Regions from separate parts of the Humibacter ginsengiterrae genome, predicted to be linked through region 1. Evidence: predicted binding sites of a transcription regulator. Region 1 holds the regulator's gene; the other holds the start of a gene.

The links. Region 1 encodes HrcA, which represses chaperone genes, less so after heat shock. Its sites were predicted from a motif close to TTNGCACTCGNNNNNNNCGAGTGCNAA; they were not measured.
Region 2: the regulator HrcA is predicted to act here: its motif matches at 6,100-6,126, upstream of groES (co-chaperone GroES).

Annotation. Positions count from the first base shown of each region.
Region 1 is NZ_BAAGWY010000001.1:193,396-202,739, forward strand. Features, by position in the region: gene ACYVII_RS00980 (PhoH family protein) at 1-737, opposite strand, end outside; gene ACYVII_RS00985 (histidine triad nucleotide-binding protein) at 808-1,164, opposite strand; gene ACYVII_RS00990 (RsmE family RNA methyltransferase) at 1,258-1,995, opposite strand; gene dnaJ (molecular chaperone DnaJ) at 2,002-3,102, opposite strand; gene hrcA (heat-inducible transcriptional repressor HrcA) at 3,161-4,207, opposite strand; gene ACYVII_RS01005 (DUF4870 domain-containing protein) at 4,545-5,165, shown strand; gene ACYVII_RS01010 (DUF4870 domain-containing protein) at 5,216-5,623, shown strand; gene hemW (coproporphyrinogen-III oxidase family protein) at 5,616-6,842, opposite strand; gene ACYVII_RS01020 (DUF1990 family protein) at 6,817-7,650, opposite strand; gene ACYVII_RS01025 (transcriptional regulator) at 7,663-8,346, opposite strand; gene ACYVII_RS01030 (sensor histidine kinase) at 8,343-9,344, opposite strand, start outside.
Region 2 is NZ_BAAGWY010000015.1:25,486-34,829, reverse strand. Features, by position in the region: gene tsaE (tRNA (adenosine(37)-N6)-threonylcarbamoyltransferase complex ATPase subunit type 1 TsaE) at 1-144, shown strand, start outside; gene tsaB (tRNA (adenosine(37)-N6)-threonylcarbamoyltransferase complex dimerization subunit type 1 TsaB) at 275-910, shown strand; gene rimI (GNAT family protein) at 907-1,392, shown strand; gene tsaD (tRNA (adenosine(37)-N6)-threonylcarbamoyltransferase complex transferase subunit TsaD) at 1,389-2,450, shown strand; gene ACYVII_RS15680 (DUF4190 domain-containing protein) at 2,699-3,154, shown strand; gene ACYVII_RS15675 (DUF4190 domain-containing protein) at 3,244-3,924, shown strand; gene ACYVII_RS15670 (class I SAM-dependent methyltransferase) at 3,979-5,169, opposite strand; gene ACYVII_RS15665 (flavin reductase family protein) at 5,449-6,012, shown strand; gene groES (co-chaperone GroES) at 6,164-6,460, shown strand; gene rarD (EamA family transporter) at 6,508-7,569, shown strand; gene ACYVII_RS15650 (hypothetical protein) at 7,713-8,093, shown strand; gene guaB (IMP dehydrogenase) at 8,316-9,344, shown strand, end outside.

The sequences.
Region 1 (9,344 bases):
TCGCCGGTCACGACCATCTTCGAGCCGAACCCGAGTCGCGTGAGGAACATCTTCATCTGCTCTGGCGTGGTGTTCTGCGCCTCGTCGAGCACGATGAACGAGTTGCTCAGGGTTCGCCCGCGCATATAGGCGAGCGGTGCGATCTCGATGGTGCCGCTGGCGAGCAGCTTCGGCACGAGCTCGGGGTCCATCATCTCGTTCAGCGCGTCGTAGAGGGGACGCAGATACGGGTCGATCTTGTCTGTCAGCGTGCCGGGCAGGTAACCGAGCCGCTCCCCCGCCTCGATCGCCGGCCGGGAGAGGATGATGCGCTCGACTTCCTTGCGCTGCAGCGCCTGCACGGCCTTAGCCATCGCCAGATAGGTCTTGCCGGTGCCGGCAGGTCCGATGCCGAACACGATCGTGTTGTGGTCGATCGCGTCGACGTACTCTTTCTGCCCGAGCGTCTTCGGCCGGATGGCCTTGCCGCGAGACGTGAGGATCGCCTGACCGAAGACGTCGGCTGGGCTCGATCCGTTCTCGATGATCCTCGCCGAGCTCGTCACCTCCACCGGTGAGAGGTCTTGTCCTTCGCGCACCATGACCAACAACTCCTCCACGAGCGTGCGGGCGGCCTCGACTTGGGCCGGATCGCCCGTGATCGAGATGTCGTTGCCTCGCACGTGCACGCTGACCAGCGGGTACTGCTTCTCGATCGTCGTCAGCAGGCGATCCTGCGCCCCGAGCAGTCGCACCATGGCGACGCCGTCGACGTGCAGCCGGGCTTCCGCGTTGTCGCGGGCGACGTCGGCCGCGGCCGACGTCTCATCACTTCGAGCCAAGTGTTCCTTCCGCTAGACCCCCACCGAGCACATGTGCGTGCACATGGAAGATCGTCTGGCCGGCCGATTCGCCGTTGTTGAAGATGAGACGGAACTCGCCGCCGGCGCGCTCATCGGCGACTTGCTTCGCCACCTCGACGACGTGCGCCAGCAGCACCGGATCTTCTGCGGCCAGCTCGACAACGTTACGGTAATCGGCCGTCTTGGGCACAACGATGACATGCACGGGCGCCTGCGGAGCGATGTCGTTGAACGCGATCACCGAGTCGTCCTCGTACACCACGTCGGCCGGGATCTGCCGTTCGATGATGCGCGTGAAGATGCTCGGCTCCGTCTGAGTCATACCTTTCATTCTACGAAGAACGACCACGCCGGCGGGCTTGGTTCTGCACGGCCATCGCGTCGCGATCGTCGGTCGATCGCGGCCGGCCGCCGATCACCAGCGTCCGATCGCTGCATTCAGCACCGCGATCGCCGCCGGCCCTGCGCTCGACGTGCGCAGCACGGAGTCGCCGAGGCGAACCGAGGTCGCGCCCGCGGCCGTCAACCGTTGCGACTCCTCCGGGGCGATGCCGCCCTCCGGGCCGATCACCACGACGAGGTCGCGATCATCTCCGGCGGCCAAGCGGATGCCCGTGAGCGGCACCACCGCGCCCGGCTCGAGCACGAGCATCCGGCTGGTGGACGCGCGCTCGGCCAACCGGGCGGTCGTCACCGGTTCGGCCACGTCGGGCAACCATGCGCGCATCGACTGCTTGGTGGCTTCGCGCACGATGGCGCGCCAGCGCTCAACGCCCTTGCGTGCCTTGTCACCCTGCCAGCGCGACACGGACCGGGACGCCTGCCACGGCACCACCTCGTCGACGCCGAGTTCGACCGCGGCCTGCACGGCCAGCTCGTCCCGGTCTCCCTTCGCCAGCGCCTGCACCAGCACGGTTCGGGGCCGTGCGCGGTCGATCTGCGAGACGGCGTCCACGCGCACGACCACCCTCGACGGCTCGGCCGTGAGTACGGCACCTTCGACGACGAGCCCGCGCCCGTTCGTCACCTTCAGTGCGTCGCCCACCCGGGTGCGGCTCACGCTGACGATGTGCCTGGCCTCCGCGCCCTCGAGCATGACCTCGGCACCGGTGGCGGCATCGTCGAGGTCTTCGCGCAAGTAGAGGTTGGCCATGCGCGTCTAGAGGAATCTGTCGCGCAGCTTGGCGAACAGTCCCTGCTGGAACCGCGCGAGCGACGGTTCTTCCGTCTTGTGATGTTTGGCGAACTGCTCGATGAGGTCGCGCTCCTTGCGGTCGAGCTTGGTCGGGGTAACTACCTGCACGCCCACTCGCAGGTCGCCGCGTCCCGTGCCGCGCAGGTGCGTGATGCCCCTGCCCTTCACGACGATGACGTCCGCGCTCTGCACACCCGGCTTGAGTTCGAGGTCGATGTCGCCGTCGAGCGCCTTCACCTTCGTGTGGGTGCCGAGCACGGCATCCGCCATCGACACCGTCAGCGTGCACAGCAGGTCATCGCCGTCGCGGCTGAACACGTCGTGGTGGCGCACCTTGATCTCCAGATAGAGGTCGCCGTTCGAACCGCCCGCCGGACCCGCCTCGCCACTGCCGGGCATCTGGAGCCGGAGTCCGGTGTCGACACCGGCCGGAATGTCGACCGGCACGGTCCGCCTGGCCCGCACCCGCCCCTGTCCCTGGCAGGTCACGCACGGCGTGGCGATGACCGTGCCGTATCCGCGGCAGGTGCCGCACGGCGAGGAGGTCATGACGTTGCCGAGCAGCGAGCGCACCGTGCGCTGGATGCTCCCCGTCCCGTGGCAGATGTCGCATGTGACGGGCGCGGTGCCGGGCTGGCAGCAGGAACCCCCGCAGGTCTCGCACACGACGGCGGTATCGACCTCGAGATCGCGGTGAGCTCCGAAGATCACCTCGTCGAGGTCCACCTCGACCCGCAGCAGGGCATCCTGTCCGCGTTCCCGGCGCGAGCGCGGGCCGCGCTGAGCGCCGCCCGTCGCGCCACCGAAGAACGTCTCGAAGATGTCGCCGAAGCCGCCGAAGCCTCCCCCGTCGAAGCCGGGTTGTGGTCCCAGGTCGTACTGCTGCCTCTGCTGGGGGTCGCTGAGCACGTCGTAGGCGTGCGTGACGAGCTTGAACCGCTCTGCGGCCTCGGGGCTCGGGTTCACGTCGGGGTGCAGTTCACGCGCGAGCCGGCGATATGCCTTCTTGATCTCGTCGGGGCTGGCGTCGCGGGCGACGCCGAGTACTTCGTAGTGGTCGGCCACGGAAGAGGGGTTTCCTTAACTGATCGTGTACTGAACGTTTCTCACCGCCACGGCAGGGTCACTCGCCGAGCAGCCGGGAAAGATAGCGGGCCACCGCACGCACGGCGGCCATGTTGTTGGAGTAGTCCATTCGGGTCGGGCCGAGCACGCCCAGCCTGGCAGCGTCGATGCCCGAACCCGCATAGCCGCTGGCCACGACGGATGCCTCGGAGAACGGCGAGACCGCGTTCTCGCGTCCGATCCGTACCGAGACGCCGTACTGCTCTCTGTCCAGCTCGCGGGCCATCTCGCCGAACAGCTTCAGCAGCTCCACCTGCTCCTCGATAGCCTCCAGCACGGGCGTCACGCTGCCGGTGAAGTCGTTCTCGGTGCGCACGAGGTTCGCGGCTCCCGCCATGATGAGGCGCTCCTGACGGGTCGCCTCGATCTGTTCGACGATCACCTGGCACAACGAGGCGACGGTCTCCCGCGCCTGCGCGGTCCACCGCTCGGCCGGAAGAGTGGAAGGAAGGCGACGGAGCACGACTGCCGCATCCGCCAGTCGCAGCCCCGCGCTCTGGGCGTTCACCTGTGCGCGCACCTCGGCGAGGGCATCCTCTCCCAGATCGCCATCCGGTTCGGCGACGCCCTGCTCCACGACGCCCGAGTCGGCGATCAGCACGCACAGCACGCGGCGCGGGGCGAGCGGCACGAACTCGATGTGGCGCACTCTGGCACGTGACACCGACGGGTACTGCACGAGAGCGACCTGGTGGGTCAGCTGCGCGAGGAGGCGCACCGTGCGCGCCAGAACGTCGTCCACGTCGACGGACTGGCCGAGGAACACCTCGATCGCCTGGCGCTGAGCGCTGGAGAGCGGGCGCAGTTCGGACATCCTGTCGACGAACAGCCGGTATCCCTTGTCGGTGGGCACACGCCCTGAGGAGGTGTGCGGGGCCGCGATGAGCTCCTCCTCCTCGAGGGCCGCCATGTCATTGCGGATGGTCGCAGCGGAGACGTCGAATCCGTGCCGCTCCACGATGCTCTTCGAGCCGACCGGCTCTCGGGATGCCACGTAGTCCTGCACGATGACCCGGAGGACCTCGAGGCTGCGTTCTGTCACCATGGCGCCAGCTCCCTTCCGGTCATCGACTCCGGCCCGCACGCGATTGGCACTCGTTGCGGTCGAGTGCCAATCATATCCCGGGCGCACGACGAGGGCGTCTCCGTCCACGGTGCGGCACAGCATCCACCCGCTGCGTTCCGAACAGGTGAAAGGAGTTTCAGGCTAACGACCCACGATGCCCACCGTGAAACTGCTCCTCTTCGGCCACCGGTGGTAGGGGCCAGTCCGCTCACTACGGCGCGGAATCATTGCAGTCGAGCATGGCGAGCAGTACTTTTAGCGCTATCTCGCAAAGGGCGAGATACGCATCTTGCATGCCGTCGAAAGGCGCACCGTCATGAGCGATCCGAATCTCCCTCAACAGCCGGCCGGTGAAAACGCACCCCCGGCGCCGCCGCCCCCTCAATACGGGCAGCAGACCCCTCAATACGGGCAGCAGCCTCCGCAGTACGGGCAACAGCAATACGGCCAGCAACCGCCCGGGCAGCAGCAGCCGCCGCAGTACGCGCAGCAGCCGCAGTACGCGACTCCGGCCGGGCCCCTGACGCCCGAGCAGGACAAGTCCTACGCCGCGTGGTCGCACTTCGGCGGCGCGATCGCCTTCCTCGCCTTCTTCATCGGGTGGCTCGCCATCCTGGCGATCGTCCCGTCGCTGGTGTTCTATCTGGCATTCGGGAAGCGCGGAGAGCGGGTGCGCAATGAGGCGAAGGAGGCGCTGAACTTCCAGATCACCATGGTGGGAGCCATGATCGTCTGGGCGATCGTCGCCGCCATCATCTACGCGGCCCTGTTCGTTCCCCTCGTGCTCGGCGGCGGCTGGTTCGTGCTGGGGCTGATCCTCGCCCTGGTCGGGTGGGCGCTCGTGGTGATCGACGTGGTCTTCTCGATCATCGGCGGCGTGCGCGTCAACGCGGGAGGCAGCTACCGCTACCCGTTCGCGGTGCGATTCATCAAGTAGCCGACCGTCGCAACACGCGGACGGCATTCATCACCTACGAAGGAGAGCTCATGAGCAACGTCCCACCCCCTCCCCCGCAGAATCCGTATCCGCAGAGCCAGGCGCGCCAGATGCAGCCCGCCGACGAGAAGCTGTGGTCGATGCTCATCCACCTGGGTGGCGCGATCATCTCATTCCTCAGCTACGCGAGCCTCGCCTTCCTGCCCGCGCTGATCGGGTTCCTCGTACTGAAGGACCGGGGGCCCTTCGTGCGCGAGAACACGAAGAACGCCCTCAACTTCCAGCTGACGATGCTGATCGGTGTCATCATCGGCTGGATCACGGCGTTCATCCTGATCGGATTCCTGATCCTTCTCGCGGTCTGGATCGTCAACATCGTGTTCAGCATCATCGCGGCGGTCAAGGCCAACCACGGGGAGAACTACCGGTACCCGATCACCATCCAGTTCATCAAGTAGCAGTCAGCCGTCGCACGACGGCGTCCGCCAGAAGCCGTCCTGTGCGGGTCAGTTCCACCGATCCGTACAGGGCGGCTTTCGCATTCACGAGACCGTCCGCGATGAGGCCGGCGACCGCGGCGCGTCCTGTCGCGCCGAGCGCTTTCGTCGGCAGTCCGTCGCGGATGCGCACCCGCAGCAACACGTCCTCGAATGCCCGCGTCGCGGCATCCAGAGTTTCCCGCCCTGCCGCGGGCGAGTCGCCGGAGAGCACACGTTGCGCGTAGGCGGCAGGATGCTTAACGTTCCACCAGCGCACGCCGCCGACGTGACTGTGTGCACCTGGACCGACTCCCCACCAGTCGTGCCCCAGCCAGTAGCCGAGGTTGTGCCGGGAGCGGTGTGCGGCATCCGTGGCCCAGTTGCTCACCTCGTACCATTGGAATCCGGCGGACTGCAGCCGATCGTCGGCGAGTTCGTACATGTCCGCCTGCAGGTCGTCGTCGGGCCCCGGAAGGTCTCCTCGACGGATCTGCCGCGCCAGCTTCGTGCCATCCTCGACGATGAGCGCGTAGGCGGAGAGGTGATCGGGCTTGCACTCCAGCGCGGCGTCGACCGACGCCGACCAGTCGGCGAGGGATTCCCCCGGGGTGCCGTAGATGAGGTCGAGGCTCACCTGCAGGCCGGCATCCTTCGCCCAGCGCACCACTTGCGGCACGCGTTCCGGATCGTGCGTGCGCTCGAGCGTGCGCAGCACGTGCGCAACGGCCGACTGCATGCCGAACGAGACCCGGGTGAATCCGGCGGCGGAGAGCTCCGCGAGGTACCGAGCGTCCACGCTGTCGGGATTCGCCTCCGTCGTCACCTCGGCCCCTGCGGCGAGGCCGATCGTGTCTCGGACCGCGCTCAGCATCGAGTTCAGATCGCTGGACGGGAGCAGAGTCGGCGTGCCGCCGCCGAAGAACACCGTGGCGGCGGGACGAGCCGCAACGCCGGTACGTTCCAGAACACCGGCCGCGAATCGCACCTCCATGGCCGCCTGCTCCGCGTAGTCCGCCTGGCGTGCACCGCGCAGTTCCGTTGCCGTGTAGGTGTTGAAGTCGCAATATCCGCAGCGCACGCGGCAGAACGGCACGTGCAGATACACGCCGAGGTCGCGCGCGGTCGCGCCATCGGCTGCGCTCGCCGGCAGCAGCCCGTCGGCAGGAGCGGGATCAGCGATCGGGAGTGTGCTCGGCACCCTCGACCCCATCGGAGTCGTCGTCCGTCTCGCCGGCAGCCACATCGGCCGCTGCCGGAAGCTGCGGTTCGTCATGCACCGTGACGTGCGTCACCGTGAGCGCGGTCGGCGCGTTCCGCTGTGCGTCGTCGTCGCCGACCCCGGGGGTCTGCGCGACGCCAGGGCTCCCGGTGACCGGGTGCAAAGCACGCAGGTAGCGCTTGCCCAGCCGGCGCTGCGAGGCGAACGACACCGGGGCGATCATCTTGCGCACGCCACCGGCGGCCCGGGAGAACGACCGCATCGTGAGCCACACCGAGTCGTCTTCGCGCTGCTCGAGCACGAACGACTCCTCGCCGGAGAGCGGATGCCCGTTCATCGTTCCGTAGCCGAAGCCGACGCGGTGCTCCTCCTCGATCACATACACGACGCGCACGGGGGCGTTCACATGGAACGGACCGAACGGAACGCGCAGCACCGCTGTCATGCCGTTGGCTATGTACGGATGCCCGTCCTCGTCGAAGACCGCCTCGGTACCGTGGTGCGGCTCGAGTCGCTCGGGGGTGCCGTCGGCCGCGTAGCGCACGCCGGCGTACTCCTCGCCGCTTCCGGGATCCACGTGGGTCACCTCGACGCCGCTCCCGCGCTGCACGCCCCACGTCATGAGCGCTCGCGCCGACGTGGTGAAACGCTCGTCGCCGCTGCCGAGCCTGATCGAACGCGACGTCGGGCGGTAGCCCTTCGGGGGATGCTGCGTGAGGTCGTGGGCGAGCGTCGCTCCGACCGCAGCGTAGGTCACCGGCTGGTCGGTGAAGGTACTGCGTCGCATGGCCATCAGAGTCTAACCAAGGTTGCTGCCCGATCCCTGACCCGGTTCCACCAGCCCCGACTCGTACGCGGCGATCACCGCCTGCACGCGGTCGCGAAGTCCGAGCTTGAACAGCACCCGGCTCACGTGCGTCTTCACGGTGCCTTCCGCCATGTGGAGCCTTGCGCCAATCTCCGCATTCGTGCGTCCGTGCGCTATCTCGGCGAGCACCTCGCGTTCGCGCTCGGTGAGCGTGCTCAGGGGTGGGTCATCCGCTCCAGGCGGAGGCGGGCGATGCACGAACTGCTCGATGAGCCTGCGCGTGAGCGAAGGAGCCAGCAGCACATCGCCGCTCGCCGCGGCTCGCACGCTGTTCACGAGAGCCTCGGGCGTCACGTCTTTCAGCAGGAAACCACTGGCGCCCGCGCGGAGGGCCTCGTAGACGTACCGGTCGACGTCGAACGTCGTCAGCATCACGATCCGGATGCTCGCGTGTGCACTGAGCACGCCCCCGATGGCGTCGACTCCGTCCACCCCCGGCATACGGATGTCCATCAGCATCACGTCTGGTGCGGTGCGCCTGGCCAGTGCGATCGCCTCTCCTCCGTCGCCGGCCTCACCGGCGATCCGCATGTCCGGTTGCGACTCGATGATCAGCCTCAGTCCGGCTCGGATCAGGGGCTGGTCGTCGACGAGCGCTACGGACACTTCGCTCATACCGGGTCTCCGCGCAACGGCAGCATCGCCGACAGCGTGAACGAGCCGTCGGCATCCTCGTGCGAGGTCAGCTCACCGCCCATGAGTTCCACCCTCTCGCGCAAACCGGAGAGCCCGCGTCCGGCACCCGGAACGGTATCCGACTTCGTACCCGGTCCGCTGGTCACCGTGATCAGGAGGCGGTCTGCCGGTTCTGCGATGCCAACCCGGACGACGGTGTCGACCGTCCCCGAGTGCTTCAGCACGTTGGTCAGTCCTTCCTGCACGACCCGGTACCCGGTGAGTTGAAGGCCGAGCGGAAGCGACTCTGCACGCTCGGACACGAACAGCGAGACGGGCAGCCCGAGGCGCCGCATCCGCTTGCAGAGATCCGCGAGCCCGGTGAGCGTGGGCTGCGGGTCGCCCCTCTCGTCCGTGTCGCCTCGGAGGACCGTGAGCAGCGCTCTCAGCTCCCCGAGCGAGTCCCTGCCCAGTTCCTCGATCTGCGCCAGCGCCGTCACGGCCGCGCCCGGGTCGCGCGCTGCGGCCACCCGTCCACCGCCGGCTTGGACCACGATCACGGTGATGGTGTGGGCGATGACGTCGTGGAGTTCGCGGGCGATTCGTGCGCGTTCCTGTTCGCTTGCCCGTTCCGCTGCCTGGGTGCTCTCGATCTCGGCACGCAGGGCGTTGTCACGATGAACGGCCCAGCTGCGCGCGAACAGCCCAAGAGTCCACGACGCGACGAGGAAGGCGCCGTTGTAGAGCACGTCTCCCGGGTCGCTCATCTCGGGAAAACGCACTGCTATGGATGCGAGCGTCGCCGCGGCCGTCGCGAGCGCGATAAGCGGACGGAGCATGCCAGGCTCGTGCCGAGCGCACGAGTACACCGCTACCAGCCAGGGTATGAACTCGCCCCAGTACGTGAGCGCGACGGGGAAGACCCAGGGCGGAATCGCGATCACCGCGACGATGACGATCAGGATGGCGAGCGGCTGCTTGCGCCGGAAGGTCAGCGC
Region 2 (9,344 bases), on a different contig from region 1:
GTCGCCGATTCGTGGCTCGACGTCGCGATCGACCGCCCGACCGGTGCGGGAGAGGCGTCGGCGTCCTACGCGGGCCTGGACGAGGACGCCCCAGAGGAGCCGCGCACCGTGACGGTCACGCCGCACGGTCCCCGCTGGGCCTGACCTGACCCGTGGCGACCCTCCCGAAAATGACCTGTTGCAAAATACGCAAAATACGCATTTTGCACCATGGCGTCCGAGCCGACACGGCGTCGGCCGGAGGGAGCGCGCGCTGCTTGACTACGCTGGAACGATGCTCCTCGCGATCGACACCTCGGCCGGCACATCCGTCGCCGTGGTGGACCGGGAGGGCGGCGTGCTCAGCGAGTTGAGCGTCGCGGACACGATGCGGCACGCCGAGGTGATCGGCGGGATGATCCGGGACGCGCTGGCGCAGGCATCCGTCGTCCCCGCCGAGCTGTCCGGAGTCGCCGCGGGCATGGGCCCAGGGCCGTTCACCGGCCTGCGCGTCGGCATTGCGGCGGCGAAGGCGTTCGCGCTCGGCATCGGCAAGCCCGTCGTGCCGATCGTGAGCCACGACGCCGTCGCACTCGAGCGATACGCCTGGGGACACACGGGCCCGCTGCTGGTGGTGACGGATGCCCGCAGGCGCGAGCTGTACTGGAGCACGTACGGCGGCGTCGACGAGCTGGGCATCCCGTTGCGCACCGGCGGGCCGGGGCTGTCCAAGCCCGACGAGCTCGAACGCGTCGCCCTGCACGGCGCGGACGTGCCGAGATACGACGCGGCATCCGTCTCGGCCGGGCAGCTCGGCATGCTCGCGGAATGGCTGTACGCGGCGAGGCGTCCATTCGCTGAAGATCGTCCGCTCTACCTGCGCTCGCCCGACGTCACGCCCTCGAGTGGTCCGAAGCGGGTGACGGCATGAGCGCGGTGCAGGCCGACGCCGTCGCCGGTCTCCGGCTGGCCACCGCGGACGATCTCGAGGCGATCATGGCGCTCGAGACCTCGATCTTCGTCACGGATGCCTGGTCGCCCGCCCTCATGCGCGCCGAGCTGACCGCGCCGCACTCCTGCTACCTCGTGGTGGAGCGCGATGGGGACGTGGTGGCGTATTCCGGCCTGCGGGCGGTCCCCGGTTCCGGGGATGCCGACATCCAGACGATCGCGGTCGCCCCGGCTGCGAGGCGGTTGGGCCTGGGCCGCGCGCTCATGGTCGCCATGATCGGCGAGGCATCACGCCGCGGCGCCCGCGAGGTGTTCCTCGAGGTGCGGGCGGACAACCCGAACGCCCAGCGGCTCTACGATTCGCTGGGCTTCGTGTCGCTCGCGGTGCGCCCGCACTACTACCAGCCCGACGACGTCGACGCGATCGTGATGCGCCTCACGCTCGGGGAGGTCGCTGCGTGATCGACGAACCACTGGTGATCGGCATCGAGACGTCGTGCGACGAGACCGGCGTCGGCATCGTGCACGGCACCCGGCTGCTCGCCAACGTGATCGCCTCCAGCATGGAGGAGCACGCCCGCTACGGCGGAGTCGTGCCGGAGGTCGCCGCGCGTGCGCACCTCGAAGCGCTGGAGCCGGCCATCACGGAGGCGGTCGAGCGTGCGGGCATCCGTCTGGACGAGGTCGACGCCGTCGCCGTCACCAGCGGGCCAGGGCTCGCCGGCGCACTCATGGTCGGCGTCGGGGCGGCCAAGGCGCTCGCCGTCGCGCTCGGCAAGCCGTTGTACGGCGTGAACCACCTCGTCGGTCACGTCGGTGCCGACCTGCTCGACGCCGACGGAGGTCCGGGCCGTGAGCTGGAGCTGCCGACGATCGCGCTGCTCGTCTCCGGCGGCCACACCTCGCTGCTGCACGTGCGCAGCCTCACCGACGATGTCGAACTGCTCGGTGAGACCATCGACGACGCGGCCGGTGAGGCGTTCGACAAGGTCGCGCGCGTGCTCGGGCTGCCGTACCCCGGGGGGCCGCAGATCGACCGAGTCGCCGCGCACGGGCATCCGGATGCCATCCGCTTTCCGCGCGGACTCTCGCTGCCCAAAGACCTGGCGAAGCACCGCTACGACTTCTCGTTCTCGGGGCTGAAGACCGCCGTGGCACGTTGGGTGGAGCGGCGAGAGGATGCCGGCGAGCCCGTTCCCGTCGCCGACGTCGCCGCGAGCTTCCGCGAGGCCGTCGCCGACGTACTGCTGCGCAAGGCGATCGCCGCGTGCATCGACCGCGAGGTGCCGCGGCTGCTGTTCGGCGGCGGAGTGGTCGCCAACGCGCGCGTGCGACAGCTGGCGCAGGAACGAGCGGATGCCGCGGGCATCCGGCTGCGCATCCCCGCCTTGTCTCTGTGCACCGACAACGGCGCGATGATCGCGGCGCTCGCCGCGCAGCGCATCATGGCTGGGCACGCTCCGAGCGGACTCGACTTCGGTGCGGACTCGACCCTGCCTGTGACCGACGTGCAGGTCTGAGAACATCCACAGGATGGTCCGGCGCGCATGGGGACAGGTACCCATCGCGGTGCTTCGCGACGGCGAATAGCGTGCGGAATGCGCATTCGCTCACCGGGGTAACGGTTCGACACGCCGCGCGCGGCATGCATTGACACCCCTGAAGGCGGATGCCAGCATTGGCATACACAGCTTTCGCTCAGGTTCGATCCCGAGCGATGCACGACCGGCCGCTATTGACGGCCGGCCCATTCGAAAGGATCAAGCACATGTCCGATCCCAACGCTCCTCAGGACCCGGCGGGCTCGCCGCAGCAGCCGCCGGCGCCCCAGCCGGCCGCGCCGCAGCCGGCTGCACCTCAGCAGCCCGCGCCGCCGCAGTACGGTGCACCACAGCAGCCGGCCGCACCCCAGTACGGCGCGCCCCAGGCTCCGCAGTACGGGCAGCCGTACGCCGCTCCCGTGCAGAAGTCTCCGATTCTGAGCATCCTGTCGCTGATCGGCGGCATCGTCGGAATCATCGGCTCCTTCTTCTACTTCGGTGGTCTGTTCGCCATCGCGGCCGTCATCCTCGGCTTCATCGGGCGGAGCAGGGAGCCGCAGGCCAAGGGCTTCTGGCTGACCGGCATCATCCTCGGTTTCGTCGCCATCGCGCTCGAGATCATCGTCATCATCGTGCTCGTGGCGATCCTCGCGTCGGTGGGTTCGTCACTCAACAACTACTGATTCAGCACCACCGATCCATCTGCGGCGCGGCGACTCGGATTTCGTTCCGAGCGCTGCGCCGCTGACGTCTACTGACGAAGGAAGGTCCGATGTCCGATCCAAATGCTCCGCAGAACCCGGAGCAGGTGCCCGCGCCGGGTGGCGAGCCCCGGCAGGAGCCGCCGGTCGCACCGCCGTCGGCACCTCCGGTGCCGCAGCAGCCGTCCGCTGCTCCTCCGCAGCCTCCGCAGCCCAACGTGCCTCCTCAGCAACCGTACAGCGCCCCGCCGGCTCCGCCCGTTCCGCCCCAGCCGTACGGCGCGCCGCAGCAGCCGTATGGCGCGCCGCAGCAGCCGTACGGTGCCCCGCAGCAGCCCTACGGTGCCCCGCAGCAGCCGTACGGTGCCCCGCAGCAGCCCTACGGCGCGCCCCAGCAGCCTTATGCTCCGCAGCAGCCGCCTGCCCCGCAGTATGGGGCTCCCGTGCAGCCTCCGTACGGCGCTCCGCAGTACGGGCAGCCGTACGCGCCGACGCCCTCGAAGACCCCGATCCTGAGCATCCTGGCTCTGATCGGCGGCATCGTCGGCGTCATCTCGGTCGGCTGGGGCGTGCTGTTCGGCATCGCCGGTATCGTGCTCGGATTCCTGGGCAAGTCGCGCGAGCCGCAGGCGAAGGGATTCTGGCTCACCGGAATCATCCTCGGCTTCGTCTCCGTCGCCTTCATCCTGCTCTGGATTCTCATCATCGTGATCGGCGCGATCGCCTCGGCCAGTTACAACTCCGGCTACTGAGCACCGAAACGACACGAGGGCCGTTCCGCATCATCGGAACGGCTCTCGTTCGTCTCAGCCCGCGCGCTCGACGAGAAGCGCAACATGGCGTGCGCCGATCCGGGTGAGCACGAGGGTGGCGGATGCCTCCCCCCTCAGCCGGAGCCGCTTGCGCAGTGCCGCGGGGTCGACATCCGCTCCGCGCTTCTTGATCTCGAGGGTTCCGATCCGGCGACTTGCGAGCGCCGCGCGCAGCTCCGACTCCTTGACCGGCAACTCCTCGATGACCCGGAACGCGTCAGCGAACGGGGTGCGCGTCAGGGTGTCGGCCGTGATGTAAGCGATGTCGTGGCGGAGCATCCTCGCCTTCAGCGTGCGGGCGAGGTCGCCGATCAGCCGCGCACGGATGACAGCGCCGTCCGGTTCATACAGATACTCGCCGAGGTCCCCGGTCGGCTCGTCGGCGGAATCGGCCCCGCCGGTGAGTTCGGTCGTTTCGTCTCCGTGCATGACGAGCGCCGCGCGGCGGATGCCGTCTCGTGCGAGCGGCCCGGTCCAGACGCCGACCTCCACCACCTGCCTGTCCACCGAGATCCACTGCGCCTCAGCGCCGTCGGGGATAAGGGCACGGTCGACGCCCGGTCCGAGTTTGACGCCCACGGGCATCCGCTCGGCAAGACCGAAGACGAAGTCGAGACTCGGCGACCACTCGGCCGGGTCGGAGAGCCGTCTCGTGTTCGCGTGCCCGGAGGTGCGGCGCGCTGGGTCGAGATAGGCGGCGTCCTGCCCGGTCAGCTCTGCGTCTTCGGCCCGTGACTGGCGCACCGTGGCGTTCGGGAAGGGCGCGAGGTTGTAGCTCGCGATCGCGGCCGTGACCTCGTCGGCGTCCACTGCGGTGACGTCGAGGTCGAGCGCGGCCATGGCCATGGCGTCGCCTCCGATGCCGCACCCCAGGTCGGCCACCCGGGTGAGGCCGGCTCGGGCGAAGCGTGCCGCGTGACGGGCGGCCACCTGCAGGCGGGTCGCCTGCTCCAGCCCTGCCTCCGTGAACAGCATGCGCGAAGCGAACGGACCGAACTTCGCCGCGGCCTTGCCGCGCAGCTTGGACTGCGTCAGCACCGTCGCCACCAGCCCGGGCGGATGCCCCTGCTTGCGCAACGCGCTCACCATGTGCACCACGTCGGCCGCGCTCTCGTACGGCGGCAGGGAGTCCAGCAGCCGCAGACCCTCCGGGCTCAGCAGCTCGACCAGTTCCGCGCGTTCCACTGCGACAACCTATCGCGACAACTCCACGCGCGAGGGTGCGCGTGGCGTTCCGCCGAGCGTGCGCGTTCGTTCCGGCGAGGGTGCGCGTTCTTCTCCCCGGACGGCCGGTACGAGTTGACCTCAACATTGGTTGAGGTCCTAGGCTCATCAGAGCGGAGGGCGGCACGGGTATTGCATCGAGCGCCACTCTGGGCAACCGCCCGAGGATGCCCGCACCTCCCTCCGCCCTCACCTGCACGACCCGAACACCTCCCGGAACCCGAGACACGACCCGAACGCATGACCGCAACTGAACCCCTGGCAACTCCCGCTTCGTCTCCCGAGGCCCTGGCTCGGCGCATCGCCGTGCCGGCTCCCCGAAGGGCGACCCCAGAAGCCTTCAAGGACGCCTTCCGGCTGCATCCTGCCGGCATCGCGCTGATCACCGCGCTCACCGCAGACGGGCCTGTCGGACTCACCGCCTCGAGCGTGGCATCCGTGAGCGCAGATCCACCGGCGTTGGCGTTCTCCGTGACGCGTGCGACCGGAAGTGCCGGCGGCATCCTGTCGGCGCCGACCCATCTCATACACCTGCTCGACGCCGCGCACGTGGGGCTGGCGGATGTCTTCGCGCACTCGGGAACGGACCGCTTCACTCCGGAACAAGGCTGGTCGGCGCTGCCCACCGGGGAACCGCATCTGCCGAGCGCGCGCGTCGCGCTGCGGTGTCGCATCCTTCAGAGCACTCCGGTCGGATCGTCCGTGCTCGTGCTGGCGGAGGTGCTCGAGATTCATGCCGGAGAACCGGGCGAGCCGGTCGCCTACCTCGATCGGGCGTACCGCGCGCTCTCCGATCCGTCGTAGCGCGGCTCGAGCACCGCCGCTCGTGGAATCGCGTCCCTTGCTTGCACTCACGTTGCACGAGTGCCAACGGTGCGCCTACACTGCTCATTAGCACTCTCACTGTCAGTGTGCTAACTACGTCTTCAGTACAAAGTACAGAAAGAGGTCAACCGTGTCGGTCTCCATCAAGCCGCTCGAGGATCGCATCGTTATCAAGCAGGTCGAGGCTGAGCAGACCACTGCGTCCGGCCTGGTCATCCCGGACACCGCCAAGGAGAAGCCGCAGGAGGGCGAGGTCATCGCCGTCGGACCCGGTCGCATCGACGACAACGGCAACCGCGTTCCGCTCGACGTCAACGTCGGCGACAAGGTGCTCTACTCCAAGTACGGCGGCACCGAGGTGAAGTTCGGCGGCGACGAGTTCCTGGTGCTCTCGGCTCGCGACGTGCTGGCCGTCATCGAGCGCTGACGCTCAGTCTGCTGTCGCAGCAGACGTAACGCTTCGAAGGGGTCCGGATGCCTGGCATCCGGGCCCCTTCGGCGTCCGTGTCGGTGGCTTCGCCCTACGATTGTGCGGTGTCCGAATCCGCGGGGAACGACCCCACCACGTCACCAGCTGTAGCCGCGCCCGCTCGTGCCGGTCGCGGCATCGTGTATGCGGTCTCGGCGTACTTCATCTGGGGATTCCTCCCGATCTACTTCATTGCGCTCGCGCCGACCGGTCCGTTCGAGATCGTCGCCTGGCGCGTCGTGTTCTCGCTCGTGTTCTGCGCCATCGCGATCGTCGTCACACGGGCGTGGCGCGCTTTCGCGGTCATCCTGAGGCGTCCGCGCATCGTGCTCATCATGGGTGCGGCCGGCGCGCTCATCTACGTGAACTGGCAGACGTACGTGTACGCGACGACGTCGGGTCAGGTGGTTGAGGCATCCCTCGGCTACTTCATCAACCCGATCGTGACCGTTCTGCTCGGCGTGATCGTGCTGCGCGAGCACCTGCGCATCACGCAGTGGATCGCGATCGGCGTCTCGGTCGTCGCTGTTGTCGTGCTGACTGTCGGATACGGTCGGCTGCCCTGGATTGCGCTTCTCCTGGCGTTCTCGTTCGGACTGTACGGCCTGGTCAAGAAGCAGGTGGGGCGCAACGTGGATGCCCTCAGCGGCCTCACGCTCGAGACCGCGTGGCTCACGCCCGTCGCGATCGTGCAGCTGATCGTGGTCGGTGTGACGACGGGCATCACATTCGGCCACGTGAGCCTGCTGCACGCCATCGGCATCGTCGGTGTCGGCGTGATCACGGCGGTGCCGCTGCTGTTCTTCGCCGCGGCGTCGCGCCGGCTGCCGCTCATCGTGATGGGGTTCATTCAGTACTTCACGCCGATCCTGCAGCTCATCGTCGGAGTCGTGCTCCTGCACGAGACGATGACGCTGGAGCGCTGGATCGGATTCGCCCTGGTCTGGGTCGCGCTCGTCGTGCTCACGGTCGACGTGGTGCTCGCGGTGCGACGCGATCGACGTGCGGCGGCGGCGGGGGATGCGCCGTCGACGGATGCAGTCTCCTCCGACCCGCTACCGGAATAGGACTCCCTGAACGAACGCGCACCCTCGGGCGGACGGACGCGCACCCTCGGGCGGACGGACCCGCACCCTCGGGTGAATGGACGCGCACTGTCGGGAATGGGGATTCTGGGCCGATCGTCGGGCGCGGGGCGCATAGTGGAGGCATGTCGATCGGCGCGCTGCTGCTCGTCAGCGCTGCACTCGGTACGAGCTTCGCGGAGTCTTACGCGCTTGCTCTCTACCGCCGCGCGGTGCGCGGTTCGCGGGAACGCTACGTGTGGCGCAGCCGCTACATCGTGCTCGCGATGCTGGTCGCCGTGATCTCCGGCGCCATCGCGGTGCTCGATGTGATGCAGGGCGACACGTTCTTCGCGGCGCTCTGGCTGGCGATCGCGGCGATGCGTGTGGTGGTACTCGTGCTCAACCGCGACAAGGACGACGACGACTGGTTCAAACGCACCGGACGGCGCATCCGTTCGGGGGTGCGCAGGCTGGCGGCCGCGCTGCGTCCGGCTCCGGGTGTCGGGGCACCGGTTCCCGCCTGAGCGCCGCCTCCGGTCGGCCGGTGTTCGAGCGGATCGGCCGACCTGAGCGGCCGCACAGGCGCGCGCAGCCGGGCACAGGCATCCGGAATGCTGAGCCGATGCGCGGCGTTAACATGGAACATCCGCGCTCAGGACCCTGCAGCGAAGCCCGTGGCTACTCCATGCGAGCCGGATGCGACGAGCACAGACGAGAAGACGAGCACAGACGAGAACAGGGGAGAGATGGACCAGGCGGACCCGTTCGGATTCATGGGACTGACGTACGACGACGTGATGCTCCTGCCGGGGCACACGGATGTGATTCCGAGTGAGGCCGACACGTCCTCGCGCCTGACCAAGCGCATCAGCGTGGCAACCCCGCTGCTCTCCAGCGCCATGGACACCGTCACCGAGTCGCGCATGGCCATCGCGATGGCCAGGCAGGGTGGCCTCGGGGTGCTGCACCGCAACCTCTCCATCCAGGACCAGGCGACCTTCGTCGACAAGGTGAAGCGCAGCGAGTCCGGCATGGTGAGCAACCCCGTGACGACCACGCCCGACGCGACGGTCGAAGAGGTGGACGCTCTGTGCGGCCAGTTCCGCGTCTCGGGCCTCCCCGTCGTCGAGGATGACGGCAGGCTCGTCGGAATCATCACGAACCGCGACATGCGCTTCGTCTCGCAGTTCGAGAAGTCGTCGACCCTTGTGCGCGACGTGATGACGAAGGCGCCGCTGATCACCGCCCCGGTCGGAGTCGACCCCGACTCCGCGATCGCGATCTTCGCGCAGCACAAGATCGAGAAGCTGCCGCTGGTGGACGCAGAAGGCAAGCTGCGCGGGCTTATCACGGTCAAGGACTTCGACAAGAGCGAGAAGTACCCGAACGCCACCAAGGACTCCGAGGGCCGGCTGCGCGTGGGTGCGGCGATCGGCTTCTTCGGCGACGCCTGGGACCGGGCGATGGCCCTGGTCGACGCGGGCGTCGACGTGATCGTCGTCGACACCGCCAACGGCGACAGCAAGGGCGTACTGGAGATCATCCACAGGCTCAAGCGTGAGCCGCGCTCGGCACACGTCGAGGTGATCGGCGGCAATGTCGCCACTCGCACCGGAGCTCAGGCGCTGGTGGATGCCGGTGCCGACGCCATCAAGGTGGGCGTCGGTCCCGGCTCCATCTGCACCACCCGGGTCGTCGCCGGCGTCGGCGTTCCGCAGATCACTGCCGTGTACGAGGCATCCCTCGCCGCACGTCCCGCCGGGGTTCCGGTGATC